DNA from 3 places in the Actinomadura keratinilytica genome. Region 3 is predicted to be linked to each of the others. Evidence: predicted binding sites of a transcription regulator. Region 3 holds the regulator's gene; each other region holds the start of a gene.

Region 1 (5,460 bases), on a different contig from region 3:
TCGGCCTGGCGCTGGCCCGCGCCCACATGTTCGGACGCGGCATCGCCGACCGCGGCACCGACGGCTTCCTGCCCCTCGAACTGCCCCTGCGCCGCTTCAAACTGTGCTGACCCCCGCCCCCGGAAGAGCGACGGTTCCGGGGGCGTTGTAAGGAACGGCTAGGGTTCTGCCCCGACGCCCCCGTGTGTCCATGCGTACCTCCCGGAAGGTTCATCGGTGACTGCTGTGCCGACCGTGCCGTCTGAGCCGACGATCGGCGTGCTCGCCCTGCAGGGCGACGTGCGCGAGCACGCCCGCGCCCTGCAGGCCGCGGGCGCGCGGACGCTCGCCGTCCGCCGCCCCGGGGAGCTGGAACGCTGCGACGCCCTGGTCATCCCCGGCGGGGAGTCCACCACCATGTGGCGCCTGGCCCGCGCCTTCGAGCTGCTGGAGCCGCTGCGCAAGCGGATCGAGGCGGGCATGCCCGCCTACGGCTCCTGCGCCGGCATGATCATGCTCGCGGACCGCATCCGCGGCGGCGTGGCCGGGCAGGAGACGATCGGCGGCATCGACATGACCGTGCGGCGCAACGCCTTCGGCCGCCAGGTCGACTCCTTCGAGAGCCCGGTGCGGCTGGCGGGCATGGGCGACACGCCCTACCACGCGGTGTTCATCCGCGCTCCCTGGGTGGAGTCGGTCGGCGACGGCGTGGAGGTCCTCGGCCGCGCCGAGAGCGGCCCGAACGCCGGTAGGATCGTCGCCGTCCGTCAGGGCCGCCTGATGGCGACCGCCTTCCACCCTGAACTGACGGGCGACTTTCGCGTGCACCGCTACTTCGCCGACCTGGTGCGCCGGGCGGCGGCCGGGGGTGGGTCCCCCATGAGGGGGTCGGAATGAGCACTGAGCAGGAGGATTGACGGATGTCCGGCCATTCCAAATGGGCGACGACCAAGCACAAGAAGGCCGCCCTCGACGCCAAGCGGGGCAAGCTCTTCGCCAAGCTGATCAAGAACATCGAGGTCGCGGCGCGGACCGGCGGCGGGGACCCCGACGCCAACCCCACCCTGTACGACGCCATCTACAAGGCCAAGAAGAACTCGGTCCCCAACGACAACATCGAGCGGGCCCGGCGCCGCGGCGCCGGCGAGGAGGCCGGGGGCGCCGACTGGCAGACGATCATGTACGAGGGGTACGCCCCCGGCGGCGTCGCCCTGCTGATCGAGTGCCTGACCGACAACCGCAACCGCGCCGCCTCCGAGGTGCGCACCGCGGTCACCCGCAACGGCGGCTCGATGGCCGACCCGGGCTCGGTGTCGTACCTGTTCAACCGCAAGGGCGTCATCATCGTCCCCAAGTCGGGCACCACCGAGGACGACCTGATGCTGGCGGTGCTGGACGCCGGCGCCGAGGAGGTCAACGACCTCGGCGAGAACTTCGAGGTGGTCTGCGAGGCGGGCGACCTGATCGCGGTGCGCAGCGCGCTGCAGGACGCCGGCATCGACTACGAGTCGGCCGACACCAACTGGCTGCCCAGCGTCACCGTCCCGCTGGACGAGGAGAACGCCAGGAAGGTCTTCCGCCTGCTGGAGGCCCTGGAGGACTCCGACGACGTGCAGGAGGTCTTCGCCAACTTCGACGTCTCCGACGACGTCATGGCCAAGGTCGAGGCCTGAGCCCTCGCCCCTGGGGCCTTTTCCACCGACGGGCGCAGCGGCCCCTCCGCGCGGCGGAGGGGCCGCTGCTCGCGTTCGCCGGACCGGCCGCCGGGCCCCCGCACGCACTGGGCGCACAGGACGCGGGCGCGGGGACACGGCCGCGGGGACACCGCGGGGACACGGCCGCCGCCGGTGCGCGACGATGTCCGGGGCGTTCGGTACGGTGGCCAACACCGAACGGATGATCGAAGGAGCGGCCGTGCGGGTGCTGGGAGTCGACCCCGGTCTCACCAGATGCGGAGTCGGCGTCGTGGACGGCGCGCCGGGCACGCCGCTGACGCTGGTGGCGGTGGACGTCATCCGCACCAGCCCCGACGACGACGTCCCGGTCCGGCTGCTGGGCATCGAGGCGGGCCTCGAGGCGCTGCTGGACGAGGTGCGGCCCGACGCCGTGGCCGTCGAACGCGTCTTCTCCCAGCACAACGTGCGCACCGTCATGGGCACCGCGCAGGCGGCGGGGGTGGCCATGCTGGCGGCCGCCCGGCGCGGGCTGCCGGTCGCCCTGCACACGCCCAGCGAGGCCAAGGCCGCCGTCACCGGCAGCGGCCGCGCCGACAAGGCCCAGGTGACCGCGATGGTGACGCGGCTGCTGCGGCTGGACGCCGCGCCCAGGCCCGCCGACGCCGCCGACGCGCTGGCACTGGCGATCTGCCACGTGTGGCGCGGCGGCGCGCAGGCCCGGCTGGCCGCCGCCCGGCCCGGCGCCCGGCCCGGCGCGGCCCCCGTCCACGGCAGGAGCAGAGGAGGATCGACGCAGTGATCGCGTTCGTCAGCGGCCGGGTCGCGGCCGCCGGACCCGACACGGCCGTGATCGACGTGCACGGCGTGGGCCTGGCGGTGCAGTGCACGCCCGCCACCCTCGCCGGGCTGAAGGTCGGCGAGCAGGCGCGGGTGCCGACCTCGCTGGTGGTCCGCGAGGACTCGCTGACCCTGTTCGGGTTCGCCGACGAGGACGAGCGCGCCGTGTTCGAGGTGCTGCAGACCGCCAGCGGCGTCGGGCCCCGCCTGGCGCTGGCGATGCTGGCCGTGCACTCGCCGGACGCCCTGCGCCGCGCCGTCGCCGCCGAGGACGTGGCCGCGCTGACCAAGGTCCCCGGCATCGGCAAGAAGGGCGCCCAGCGCATCGTGCTGGAGCTGCGCGACCGCCTCGGCGCCCCGTCCGGCGACGGCGCCGGCGCGCCCGCCCCGGCCCGCCCCGAACCCTGGCGCGAGCAGGTCCGCACCGGCCTGGTCAACCTGGGCTGGTCCGCCAAGGACGCCGAGGCCGCCGTCGCGGCCGTCGCCGCCGATCTGGACGGCGGCGACCCGCCGCCGGTCTCCGCGCTGCTGCGGGCCGCCCTCAAGAAGCTGAGCAAGTGATCGACACGGCGGGGAGGGGCGCGCGATGAGCGCGGAGGAACGGCTCGTCTCGGCCGACGCCGGAGGGCCCGACGAGCAGGTCATCGAGGCGGCGCTGCGGCCCAAGCGGCTGGACGACTTCATCGGGCAGCAGCGCGTCCGCGAGCAGCTGTCGCTGGTGCTGCACAGCGCGCTGCGGCGCGGCCGCACCCCCGACCACGTGCTGCTGTCGGGCGGCCCGGGCCTCGGCAAGACCACCCTCGCCATGATCATCGCGGCGGAGCTGGGCAAGCCGCTGCGGATCACCTCCGGCCCGGCCATCGAACGCGCCGGCGACCTGGCCGCGGTGCTGTCCACCCTGTCCGAGGGCGAGGTGCTGTTCCTCGACGAGATCCACCGCATGGCGCGGCCCGCCGAGGAGATGCTCTACATGGCGATGGAGGACTTCCGGGTCGACGTGGTCGTCGGCAAGGGCCCCGGCGCCACCGCCATCCCCCTCGACATCGCCCCGTTCACCCTGGTCGGCGCCACCACCCGGGCGGGCATGCTGCCCGGCCCCCTGCGCGACCGGTTCGGGTTCGTCGCGCACATGGACTTCTACGAGCCCGCCGAGCTGGAGGTCATCGTCAAGCGGTCGGCCCGGCTGCTGGACGTGCGGATCACCGACGGCGGGGCCGCCGAGGTGGCCGACCGCTCCCGCGGCACCCCCCGCATCGCCAACCGGCTGCTGCGCCGCGTCCGCGACTACGCCGAGGTGCGCGCCGACGGCGTGATCACCCGCGAGCTGGCCCGCGACGCGCTGACCCTCTACGAGGTCGACGAACGCGGCCTGGACCGCCTCGACCGGGCCGTGCTGACCTCGCTGCTGCGCAAGTTCGGCGGGGGGCCGGTGGGCCTGTCGACGCTGGCGGTGTCGGTGGGGGAGGAGCCCGAGACGGTGGAGGTGGTGGCCGAGCCGTTCCTGGTGCGGCAGGGACTGCTGGCCCGCACCCCGCGCGGCCGCATCGCCACCCCCGCGGCCTGGGCCCACCTGGGCCTGACGCCCCCGCCCACCGCGCCGATGGCGGGCACCCTGTTCGACCTCGGCGACGCCGTTGAGGAGGGCGCTGGGAAGGGCGCTGGGAAGGGCGCTGAGCAGGGCGATGACCAGGACTCGGTGATCAGCTGATAACGGCTTGGGAACTTCCGGGCTGCGTCGCTCGTCACGTCGTTGCCGGGGTCTGACGTACTCTCTAGACTCCGGGACTTGGTCACCTCTCCAGCCGCCGAACCTGTGACGAGGCCGATTTCCGGCGACCGGCTGGCACAGCACATCGGAAGGATGCCCGAGCGAAGGGCAGCGACATGAACTTTGCAGCAGAGCAGAGCAGCAGCGGGCCCCTGAACCTGCTGCTGCTGCTCGCCATCCCCGTGGTCTTCTACTTCCTGCTGATCAGGCCGCAGAGCAAGCGGCGCAAGGAGCAGCTGCAGATGCAGAACTCCCTGCGCCCGGGCGTGCGGGTGATGACGACCAGCGGCATGTACGCCACCGTGGTCGCGGTGGACGACGACGGCGTGGTCCTGGAGATCGCGCCCGGGGTCGAGGCGCGGTTCGTCAAGCAGGCCGTGATGCAGGTCGTCGCCGAGACCGACGGGGCGGACGACGAGCTGGACGACGACGCGGGCGGCAGCGGCGGCAGCGGCGACCCCGACGACCGGATCGACCTGTCCAAGAAGGACGCCGGCGACGCCGAGGACGGCGCCAAGGAGGCCGAGGACGCCGAGACCGAGGAGGGCCCCAAGGCCAAGGCCGCGGGTAAGACGTCGTCCTGACGCGGCGTCCTTCGTCCACCACTCGGAACGACCGCCCGACCGCCGCGCGCGGGGCGCTCGGGCGGCCGGGGGAGGACGTGACGCCGCCGCCCGACGCCGTACGGCGTACCACCAACACGGGAAGTAAACGACCAGTGGCTCCGCCTCGTAGCAACGTACCCAAGCCCGGGCGCACGCTCCTCGGGCTGTTCGCGGTCATGGCGGTCCTGACCTGCGTGATGTTCCTCCAGGGGCAGCCCACCCCCAAGCTCGGGCTGGACCTGGCCGGCGGCACCACCGTCACGCTCACCGCCAGGACCGAAAGCGGCGCGACGCCGCCCGACACCCAGATGACCCAGGCCGTCAAGATCATGACGCAGCGGGTCAACGGGCTGGGCGTGTCCGACGCCGAGGTCGCCAAGCAGGGCAACCGCAACATCGTCGTCAACGTCCCCGGAGAGGGCCAGGACCGCGTCGTCCAGCTCATCGGGACCACGGCCAAGCTGCAGTTCCGGCAGGTGTTCGCCGTCGCCGACGGCAGGCCGACCGCGGGGACCTCGCCGAGCCCCACGCCCACTTCCAGCGGCGGCGCCAAGCCGTCGGCGAGCCCCTCGGCGAGCTCGTCGGCCGGCTCCTC
Region 2 (5,460 bases), on a different contig from region 3:
GGGTACCTGTGCGGCTTCCGCCTGCCGGGAGCGGAGAGGAGGCGAATTGACGACCACCACCCCGCGCATCACCACGTTCTGGGACGCCCTCCCCGAACGCGCGCGCACGGCGCTGCGCGAGGCCGCCACCACGGCCCTGATCAAACCGGGCACCTTCCTGATGCGCGAGCACACCCGCGGCGCCCAGGTGTACGTCCTGCTCCAGGGCGCGGTGAAGGTGTGGGTGGACCACGCCGGGGAGATCGCCATCCTGGACGTGCTCGGCCCCGGCGACCTGGTCGGCGAGGTGGAGGCCGCGGACGGCGGCGTCCGGCACGCCAACGTGGAGGCCCTCACCCCCGTGGAGGCGCTGGTGGTGCCCGCGGCGCGGTTCCGGGCCGTCCTGGACGCCCACCCGGGCGCCGCGTGGGCGGTGGCCGCGGTGCTGGCCGAGCGGCTGCGCGACGCCAACGAGCTGCGCATCGCGCACTTCCCCGACGACGCCGAACGCCGCCTGGCCAGCCGCCTGCTGCGGCTCACGGCGCGCTTCGGCCGCCCCGGCCCGGGCGGCGGCTACGAGATCACCGTGCCCGTCCACCAGCAGGACCTCGGCCGCTGGGCGGGCATGGGCCGCCGCCGGGTCGCCCAGATCCTGGCGGGCGAACGGGTGCGCGGCGGCCTCGGCATGGCCCGCAACATGATCACCGTGCGGTCGCTGGACGCGCTGCGCCGCCTGTCCGGCGACCCCGACCTCGGCCCCGGCGGCGGCTGACCCGCCCCCCCGGAGGAGACGGCCCAGGTCGGCGCCGGCCGGATGGGGTCGCTCCGATGGGGAACAATGACGATCATGAAGTACCCGATCTGTGCGACGTGCGGCGTCCAGTACGGGGAGCCGCGTGAGGACTGCCCGATCTGCCTGGACGAGCGGCAGTACGTCGGGTGGGACGGTCAGCGCTGGACGACCCTGGAGGAGCTGCGCGCCGCCGGACACCGCGGCCGGATCGAGGAGGAGGGCGAGGGCATCATCGGGGTGGGCGCCGAGCCGCCCACCTCCATCGGGCAGCGCGCCCTGCTGGTGCGGACGCCGTCCGGCAACGTGCTGTGGGACATGATCACCCTCATCGACGACGACCTGGTCCGCCAGGTGCGCGAGCTGGGCGGCGTCTCGGCGATCGCGATCAGCCACCCGCACTACTACGGCTCGATGATCGAGTGGGCGCACGCCTTCGACGCCCCCGTCTACATCCACGAGGCCGACCGCCAGTGGGTCGCGCGCCCCGACGACGCGGTGCGCTTCTGGTCGGGCGACACCCTGGAGATCGGCGACGGGCTCACCCTCATCAACGCGGGCGTGCACTTCGCCGGCGGCCAGGTGCTGCACTGGCGCGACGGCGAGGACGGGGAGGGCGCCCTGCTCTCCGGCGACATCCTGCAGGTCGTGCAGGACCGCCGCTGGGTCAGCTTCATGTGGTCCTACCCCAACTTCATCCCCGAGCGGCCCCGGACGATCCGCCGGGCGCTGCGCCTGCTGGAGCCCTACAACTTCCGGCGGGTGTACGGCGCCTGGTGGCGGCGCATCGTCTACGCCGACGGCAAGGCGGCCGTCCAGCGCTCCTACGACCGCTACCTGGACTTCGCCCTGGACGATGGCCGGCCGGCCTGACGACGCCGCCGAGGCGGGGCACAGGATGCGCGCCGACGCGCGACGCAACCGGGCGCGCATCCTGGCCGCCGCCGAGGAGGTGTTCGCCGAGAAGGGCGAAGGCGCCTCCACCGAGGAGGTGGCGTCCCGCGCCGGGGTGGCGATCGGCACGGTGTTCCGGCACTTCCCGACCAAGCGCGACCTGCTCGCGGCGATCATGAAGGAGCTGCGGGCCCGGCTGGTCGGCGAGGCCGCCGCCCTGGCGGCGCGCGCCGACCCCGCCACCGCCTTCTTCGACTACTTCGCGTTCCTGGTGGAACGGGCGGCCCGGGTGCGCACCGTGCTCGGCCTGCTGGCCGCCGAGGGGATGGGCGTCGAACCGGGCGACCAGATCCGCGCCCTGCAACAGGCGGTCGGCGAACTGCTGGCGGCCGCCCAGCGCGCCGGGGCCGTGCGCCCGGACGTCGGGATCGACGAGGTCATGGCGATCCTCACCGCCGCCTGCCAGGGGGCGCTGCACGGGGCGTGGGACGACGACCTGCGGCGCCGCACCCTGGCCGTCGTCTTCGACGGCCTGCGCCCCCGCCCCTGAGAACAACCGGCCCCCGCGCGGCGCCGCGGCGGCCACGATGGGGCCCATGCAAGCAGAACCATCCGCGCGGCCGCCCCTGCGGGGCCTGGCCGGCAGGGCCGCCGCGCTGCTCACCGACGCGGCGTTCGCCCTGCCCGGGATCGACCGCACCGAGATCCACTGTGACGCGGGGAACACGGCGAGCGCGGCCGTCGCGCGCGCACTCGGCTACCGGCTCGACCGCCTCCAGGACCACGGCCGCGGCCTTCCCGCCGAGACCGGCCGCGACATGGTCTGGGTCATGCCGCGGGACGCCTACGAGGGCGGCGAGGCGCGGCGCCGCGCCCGCGCCCTGCGCGTCGGCTGAACCGAGCCCCCGAACCGGCCCGCCGAATCGAGCCCGCCGAATCGAGCCCGCCGAACCGGGTCCGGTGCCGGGCGTCGCGGCGCGGGCGGGTTCCGGTAGCGAGAGATCTTCGAACACGTGTACGGTTCGATGGTGTCGCCCGGCCCCCGCGGGAGCGGGCGCCGACCACAATCGGAAGCGGGCCGGGACCGGCACGAAATGCGGCGGCTCGACGTCGCGTTATGCCCCCGGGGGAGTGTCGTGCCGCGTGGCCGTGCCCCCTGGTTGCCCGAGGCCATCGTGTCTCCCCAACGCGCCCAGACAAGGAACCGGAAGAACGCCGTGCATGACCGACTCATCGTGCGTGGAGCGCGCGAGCACAACCTGAAGGACGTCTCGCTGGACCTGCCCCGGGACGCCATGATCGTGTTCACCGGGCTGTCGGGATCGGGCAAGTCGTCCCTGGCGTTCGACACGATCTTCGCCGAGGGGCAGCGCCGGTACGTGGAGTCGCTGTCGGCCTACGCGCGCCAGTTCCTCGGCCAGATGGACAAGCCCGACGTCGACTTCATCGAGGGCCTGTCCCCGGCGGTGTCCATCGACCAGAAGTCCACCAGCAAGAACCCGCGCTCCACGGTCGGCACGATCACCGAGGTCTACGACTACCTGCGGCTGCTGTACGCGCGCATCGGCCACCCGCACTGCCCGGTGTGCCGCCGCCCGATCAGCCGCCAGGCCCCCCAGCAGATCGTCGACCGGGTGCTGGAGCTGCCGGAGGGCTCCCGCTTCCAGGTGCTCGCCCCGGTCATCCGCGGCCGCAAGGGCGAGTACGCCGAGCTGTTCCGCGAGCTGCAGTCCAAGGGCTACTCCCGGGCGATGGTGGACGGGCAGGCGGTCCGGCTGGACGACCCGCCCAAGCTCAAGAAGCAGGAGAAGCACGACATCGCCGTGATCGTCGACCGGCTGACGGTCAAGCAGTCGGCGCGCCAGCGGCTGGCCGACTCGGTGGAGACCGCGCTCGCCCTGGCCGGCGGCACGATCGTGCTGGACTTCGTCGACCTGCCCGAGGACGACGAGGGCCGCACCCGGATGTACTCCGAGCACCTGTACTGCCCGTACGACGACCTGTCGTTCGACGAGCTGGAGCCCCGCTCGTTCTCGTTCAACTCCCCCTACGGCGCCTGCCCCGACTGCACCGGCCTGGGCACCCGCATGGAGGTCGATCCCGAGCTGGTCGTGCCCGACCCGTCCCTCACCCTGGGCGAGGGCGCCATCCAGCCGTGGTCCAACGGGCACGTCAGCGACTACTTCCTGCGGCTGCTGTCGGCCCTGGGCGACGCCATGGGCTTCGACCTCAACACCCCGTGGGAGAAGCTCCCGGCCAAGGCGCGCAAGGCGATCCTGAACGGCCACTCCACGCAGGTGCACGTCCGCTACAAGAACCGCTACGGGCGCACCCGCTCCTACTACACCGCCTACGAGGGCGTCATCCCCTACATCCAGCGGCGGCACTCGGAGGCCGAGAGCGACTCCACCCGCGAGCGCTTCGAGGGCTACATGCGCGAGATCCCGTGCCCGTCGTGCGAGGGCGCGCGGCTCAAGCCGTACGTGCTGGCGGTCACCATGGGCGGCAAGTCGATCGCCGAGGTCGCGGCCATGCCGATCGGCGAGTGCGCCAAGTTCCTGCTGTCGCTGGAGCTGAGCGAGCGCGAGAAGCACATCGCCGAGCGCGTGCTGAAGGAGATCAACGCGCGGCTGGGCTTCCTGCTGGACGTCGGCCTGGACTACCTCAGCCTGGACCGCGCCTCGGCCACCCTGGCCGGCGGCGAGGCGCAGCGCATCCGGCTGGCCACCCAGATCGGGTCCGGCCTGGTGGGCGTGCTGTACGTGCTGGACGAGCCGTCCATCGGCCTGCACCAGCGCGACAACCACCGGCTGCTGGAGACCCTGCTGCGGCTGCGCGACATGGGCAACACGCTGATCGTCGTCGAGCACGACGAGGACACCATCCGGGCGGCCGACTGGGTGGTCGACATCGGCCCGCGGGCCGGCGAGCACGGCGGCCGCATCGTGGTGTCCGGCACCGTCGACGAGCTGCTGGCCAGCGAGGAGTCCCTGACCGGCGCCTACCTGTCGGGCCGCCGCCAGATCCCCGTGCCGAAGGTGCGCCGGCCCCGGCAGAAGGGCCGCGAGATCGTCGTCAAGGGCGCCCGGCAGAACAACCTGCGCAATGTGGACGTGGCGTTCCCGCTCGGGCTGTTCACCGCCGTCACCGGGGTGTCCGGGTCCGGCAAGTCCACGCTGGTCAACGACATCCTCTACAACGCGCTGGCCAAGCAGCTGCACGGCGCCAAGACCGTGCCCGGCCGGCACCGCCGGGTCACCGGCGTCGAGCAGCTCGACAAGGTGGTGCACGTCGACCAGTCGCCGATCGGCCGCACGCCGCGCTCCAACCCGGCCACCTACACCGGCGTGTTCGACCACATCCGCAAGCTGTTCGCGCAGACCACCGAGGCCAAGGTGCGCGGCTACCAGCCCGGCCGGTTCTCCTTCAACGTCAAGGGCGGCCGCTGCGAGAACTGCTCCGGCGACGGCACCATCAAGATCGAGATGAACTTCCTGCCGGACGTCTACGTGCCCTGCGAGGTGTGCCACGGCGCCCGCTACAACCGGGAGACCCTGGAGGTCCACTACAAGGGCAAGACGATCGCCGAGGTCCTCGACATGCCGATCGAGGAGGCCACCGAGTTCTTCGAGCCGGTCTCGGCGATCCACCGGCACCTGAAGACTTTGAACGACGTGGGCCTGGGCTACGTGCGGCTCGGGCAGCCCGCGCCCACCCTGTCGGGCGGCGAGGCGCAGCGCGTCAAGCTCGCCGCCGAGCTGCAGCGCCGCTCCACCGGCCGCACCATCTACGTGCTG
Region 3 (5,460 bases):
CCTGCGCCCCCGCCCGGCCTTGCCTCTGCGCTAGTCTTGGTATATGCGGACAGGAAGGCTGCTTCTCAGCCGGCCGCGCTGACAGGCGAACCAGTCGGCGCGGCGACCCCTCCATTGCGAGGGGTCGTTTCGTGTCTGTCCTCCGGCGAGGGCGCCGGGGCCGGCGAGCGTCTCCCGGAACCGGCGGCGCACCGGCCCAGGCCCCGCGGCGAGAGCCGTTCGGTACCAACAGGACCAGTGGAGTAGCGACCGTGAGCAGCGACGACACCTCCCCAGCCACACAGGAGGGTTCAGGGGGGCCCGCCTCCCTGAACGACGGGTACGACCCCCGGGCCGTTCAGCAGAAGTGGCAGGCCCGCTGGGCGGAGCTCAGCCCGTTCAAGGCGGTCGAGGAGGACGACGGCCGCGAGCGCCGCTACGCGCTGGACATGTTCCCATACCCCTCGGGTGACCTCCACATGGGGCACGCCGAGGCGTACGCCATCGGCGACGTGGCCGCCCGCTACTGGACGCAGCGCGGCTACAACGTCCTGCACCCCATGGGCTGGGACTCCTTCGGTCTGCCCGCCGAGAACGCCGCGATCAAGCACAACGCGGACCCGGTGAAGTGGACCTACGACAACATCGCCACCCAGGAGGCGTCGTTCCGCCGGTACGCCCCGTCCTTCGACTGGTCGCGGCGGCTGCACACCTCCGACCCCGAGTACTACCGGTGGACGCAGTGGCTGTTCCTGCGCTTCTACGAGCGCGGGCTGGCCTACCGGCGCGGCGGCCGGGTCAACTGGTGCCCCAAGGACCAGACCGTGCTGGCCAACGAGCAGGTCATCGGCGGCCACTGCGAGCGCTGCGGCACGCTGGTCGAGCGGCGCGTGCTGACCCAGTGGTACTTCAAGATCACCGATTACGCGGACCGGCTGCTGGACGACATGGCCGCCCTGGAGGGCAAGTGGCCCGACCGGGTGCTGCTGATGCAGCGCAACTGGATCGGCCGCTCCACCGGCGCCGACGTCGACTTCGTCATCGAGGGCCGCGAAGAGCCGGTCACCGTCTACACCACCCGCCCCGACACCCTGTACGGGGCCACCTTCATGGTGGTGGCCGCCGACGCCGACCTGGCCGAGGAGATCTGCGCCCCCGAGCAGCGCGCCGCGTTCGAGGCCTACCGCGAGCAGGTCTCCCACGAGAGCGAGATCGAGCGGCTGTCCACCGAGCGCGAGAAGACCGGCGTTTTCCTGGGCCGGTACGCGATCAACCCGGTCAACGGCGAGCGCATCCCGATCTGGGCGTCCGACTACGTGCTGGCCGAGTACGGGCACGGCGCGATCATGGCCGTCCCCGCGCACGACCAGCGCGACCTGGACTTCGCGCTGAAGTTCGGGCTGCCGGTGCGCGTGGTGGTGGAGACCGGGCAGCCCGACCCGGCCGAGAGCGGCGTGGCCGCCGCGGGCGACGGCCGCATCGTCAACTCCGGCCCCATCGACGGGCTGAACAAGGCCGACGCGATCAAGCGGATCATCGAGATCCTGGAGGAGAAGGGCCTGGGCAAGGCCGCGGTCAACTTCCGGCTGCGCGACTGGCTGGTGTCCCGGCAGCGGTTCTGGGGCTGCCCGATCCCGATCGTGCACTGCCCGTCCTGCGGCGAGGTCCCGGTGCCGGACGACCAGCTGCCGGTGCGGCTGCCCGACGACCTGCGCGGCGCCGACCTGCGGCCCAAGGGCACCTCGCCGCTGGCCGCCGCCGAGAACTGGGTCAACGTGGACTGCCCCAGGTGCGGCGGCGCGGCCAAGCGCGACAGCGACACCATGGACACCTTCGTCGACTCGTCCTGGTACTACTTCCGGTACTGCTCGCCGGACTACGAGGACGGGCCGTTCGACGTCGAGAAGGTCCGCAAGTGGATGCCGGTCGACCAGTACACCGGCGGCGTCGAGCACGCCATCCTGCACCTGCTGTACAGCCGGTTCTTCACCAAGGTGCTGTACGACCTGGGCATGGTCGACTTCACCGAGCCGTTCACCCGGCTGGTCAACCAGGGCCAGGTGATCCTCAACGGCAAGGCGATGTCCAAGTCGCTGGGCAACATGGTCGACCTGGGCGAGCAGATCGAGCAGTGGGGCGTCGACGTGGTGCGCCTGGCGATGCTGTTCTCCGGGCCGCCCGAGGACGACATCGACTGGGCCGACGTGTCCCAGCCCGGCATGGTCAAGTTCCTGGCGCGCGTGCACCGCATCGCCACCGAGGTGGCCTCCGCCCCCGGTACCGACCCTGCGGGCGGCTCGGTGGACCTGCGGCGCGTCACCCACCGCACCATCGACGAGGCCACCACGCTGATCGAGCAGCACCGCTACAACGTGGCGATCGCCCGGCTGATGACGCTGGTCAGCGCCACCCGCCGCGCCATCGACGAGGGCCCCGGCCCCGCCGACCCGGCCGTGCGGGAGGCCGCCGAGACGATCGCGGTGCTGCTGTCGCTGTTCGCCCCCTACACCGCCGAGGAGGCGTGGGAGCGGCTGGGCCGCGAGCCGTCGGTGGCGACCGCGGGCTGGCCGCAGGCCGACCCGTCCCTGCTGGTGCGCGAGTCGGTGACCTGCGTGGTGCAGGTCGCGGGCAAGGTCCGCGACCGCCTGGAGGTGCCGCCCGACATCGCCGAGGACGAGCTGGAGCGGCTGGCGCTGGCCTCCGCCAAGGTCAACGAGGCGCTGGCCGGCGCGCGGGTCCAGCGCGTCATCGTCCGCCCGCCCAAGATCGTGAACATCGTCCCGGCCAAGTGAGCACCCTGCACATCCTGCGGCTGCGCTACCGCGGAGCCGAGGAGGAGGCCGCTCCGCACGTGCCCGCCCACGCGGCGTACCTGGACCGCCACCACCGGGCGGGCACGTTCCTGGCCTCGGGGCAGACGGTGCCGTCCGAGCAGGGCGGCGCGATCATCGCGCGCGGGACCGACCGCGCCGAGATCGAAAAGATCGCCGAGAATGACCCGTTCGTCTGCGCGGGCGTGGCCGAATACGACATCATTACAGTCGATGTGGGCCGGATCCATCCGGCTCTGGCGGGACTGGTCGGCGTCGGCCCGTCCCGCGTCCGCGCCCCGGGAGAACCGCCCGGCTGACGCGGCGCATCGGCCGCGCAGCCCGCGGTCCAGGCACCGGCGGGCCCGAATCCGAGCCTGACGGCCGCGAGCGGAGATCCACCGCCGCGGCCGTATCTCGGCGTGGCCTGGCGGGCGCGCCTGGGCGCGGGCGCCGAGCGGCGGTCGTGGACGAGCTGGAACTGGAATGGGTGGAGACGAGTGCGTCCGCACGCGGTTGTCGAGGTGACGCCCCCCGCGTCGAATGCGGGGCGCACGCGAACGCCCGCCACCGCCCTGGGGGCCGGTGACGGGCGCGCGGGAGTGACCTGGCCGCGCCGGGCCGGGACGTCACATCTTGCGCAGCACGGCGACGACGCGGCCCAGGATCGACGCCTCGTCGCCGGGGATCGGCTCGTAGGCCGGGTTCTGGGGGACCAGCCAGATGTGGCCGTCGCGGCGCTTGAAGGTCTTGACGGTGGCCTCGCCGTCGATCATCGCGGCGACGATGTCGCCCTGCTCGGCCACCGGCTGCTGGCGCACCACCACCCAGTCGCCGTCGGCGATCGCCGCGTCGATCATCGAGTCGCCGGTGACCTTCAGCAGGAAGTGGGTGCCCTCGCCGACCAGCTGCTTGGGCAGGGTGAACACGTCCTCCACGGCCTCCTCGGCCAGGATCGGACCGCCGGCGGCGATCCGTCCCACCAGCGGCACGTAGGCGGGGGCGGGGCGCGGCGCGGTGTCCTGCCCGGCACCGGGCGCGTCGGGGGTGTCGGTGTCGGTGCGCACCGGCGTGGCGCCCGGGACCCGCACCTCGACGGCGCGCGGCCGGTTGGGGTCGCGGCGCAGGTATCCCTTGCGCTGCAGCGCGCGCAGCTGGTGCGACACGCTGGAGGTGCTGGTCAGGCCGACGGCCTCGCCGATCTCGCGCATCGACGGCGGGTAGCCGCGGCGCTGCACCGAGTCGCGGATCACCTCCAGCACCATGCGCTGCCGCTGGGTCAGACCCGCCTCGTCCATGGGGCCGTCGGGCAGCTCCCGGACCTTGGTCATTGTTCGTCGCCTCCCGACGCTCGCTCTGTCACTCCTCGCCGAACGTTATCGCGTCCGGCTGCAATGATCAAACAATTGTTCGAAGAATGTACTCGCGTTTCTCGGGGGGCTGCGGTACAACATCGTACAGACGTTCGATCGAATATTCATTCGAAGATCGGCTGTCGGTCACGAAGGGGACCGAGATGGCGGGTTCGCTCCACCCACACTGCATAACGGCCGAAGCTCCGGCCCTCACCACGCATGTCCGCCCCGCGCCGCCCCTGGGGGCTCCGGCGGAGGGCGCGTGGGACGAGTTGCGGCTGACCAGACGCGGCCGCATCGTGATGATCGGCCTGCTGGCGGTGCCGCTCCTGGTCGTGCTGTGGCTGACCGCGACGGCCCGCGCCGGCGCCGGCGGCCCCGACGCCTCCGACCCGAGCGTCCGCCCGGGCAAGACGGTCGTCGTCGGCCACGGCGACTCACTGTGGACGATCGCCCGGCGCGAGCGCCCCCGCGACGACACCCAGCTGCTGGTCCGCCGCATCATGGACCTCAACAACCTGTCCACCACGATCGTCCGCCCGGGCCAGCGCCTGCGCCTCCCCGCCCACGACTGACCCCCGGCTTCACGCCGTCGCGCTTCCGCAGCGGCCTCCAAGCCCACGCTCGCCGAGCCGGAGGCGGCACCTGCCCTGCCGACGCGGCGATGACCGAAGGCTCGGCCCCCGGCGCCCCGGGGACCGAGCCGCCGACCGGGAGCGGGACACCCTGACGGCGGAAAGTCCGAGTCCGGCGGGGATCCGCCAGCCCGCCCGGCGGCTAGAGCACCGGCACATAACAGGTACGCGAACAACGCCCATCCGGGCGTTTCGGCTCCGTCACGCACCGCAGAGCCCAAGACCGGCCGCTTGCCAAGGCACCAGAACATGCGCCGACGAGTGCACCTGCAAGACAGCTTCAGCGCTGCTTCGGTGACCGGGGCAGTCGAAGGGCCGGACGGCGGGATGCGGGCGATGGCGGTCGCCGGGTGAAGGCGCGAGAGTCCTGGTTGCTGAGATGTGGGCCTGGGGAGACGCCTTCAGGGGGCGGACTGGCTCGGCCGAGCCTTGAGCGGCGATGCGCGTACCTGCGGGTGTCCGGGTGATGTCCGCCGGTTGCCTCCGTCTCGCCTATAGCCGCATTGCCGCTTTGGTGGCTGGGGGAATCGACGGGCTGGGATGGCGTGGTTCGGGCGATTCCGACCGTGACGGGGGAGGTCTGGGCGCGGGATGCAGGGCCCGGGGAGACGCCTTCGGGGCCGGCGGGCTGGCTTGGTCGAGGCTTGGGTGGCGGTGCGCGTACCTGCGGGTGTTCGGGTG

What was found. The regulator LexA, encoded in region 3, represses DNA repair genes until DNA is damaged. The targets are predictions, from matches to a motif close to TCGAACANNTGTTCGA.
Region 1: ruvC (crossover junction endodeoxyribonuclease RuvC) is a predicted target of LexA. The motif match lies at 1,868-1,883, and genes of this name have one in related genera.
Region 2: uvrA (excinuclease ABC subunit UvrA) is a predicted target of LexA. The motif match lies at 2,669-2,684, and genes of this name have one in related genera.

The regions. Positions count from the first base shown of each region.
Region 1 is NZ_BAABDO010000005.1:47,371-52,830, reverse strand. Features, by position in the region: gene ABD879_RS03030 (DUF6928 family protein) at 1-110, shown strand, start outside; gene pdxT (pyridoxal 5'-phosphate synthase glutaminase subunit PdxT) at 235-876, shown strand; gene ABD879_RS03020 (YebC/PmpR family DNA-binding transcriptional regulator) at 900-1,652, shown strand; gene ruvC (crossover junction endodeoxyribonuclease RuvC) at 1,894-2,454, shown strand; gene ruvA (Holliday junction branch migration protein RuvA) at 2,451-3,053, shown strand; gene ruvB (Holliday junction branch migration DNA helicase RuvB) at 3,079-4,200, shown strand; gene yajC (preprotein translocase subunit YajC) at 4,377-4,844, shown strand; gene secD (protein translocase subunit SecD) at 4,979-5,460, shown strand, end outside.
Region 2 is NZ_BAABDO010000070.1:7,008-12,467, reverse strand. Features, by position in the region: gene ABD879_RS20840 (Crp/Fnr family transcriptional regulator) at 47-751, shown strand; gene ABD879_RS20835 (MBL fold metallo-hydrolase) at 827-1,642, shown strand; gene ABD879_RS20830 (TetR/AcrR family transcriptional regulator) at 1,626-2,213, shown strand; gene ABD879_RS20825 (GNAT family N-acetyltransferase) at 2,260-2,559, shown strand; gene uvrA (excinuclease ABC subunit UvrA) at 2,881-5,460, shown strand, end outside.
Region 3 is NZ_BAABDO010000044.1:36,994-42,453, reverse strand. Features, by position in the region: gene leuS (leucine--tRNA ligase) at 309-2,771, shown strand; gene ABD879_RS16135 (YciI family protein) at 2,768-3,109, shown strand; gene lexA (transcriptional repressor LexA) at 3,419-4,120, opposite strand; gene ABD879_RS16125 (LysM peptidoglycan-binding domain-containing protein) at 4,306-4,719, shown strand.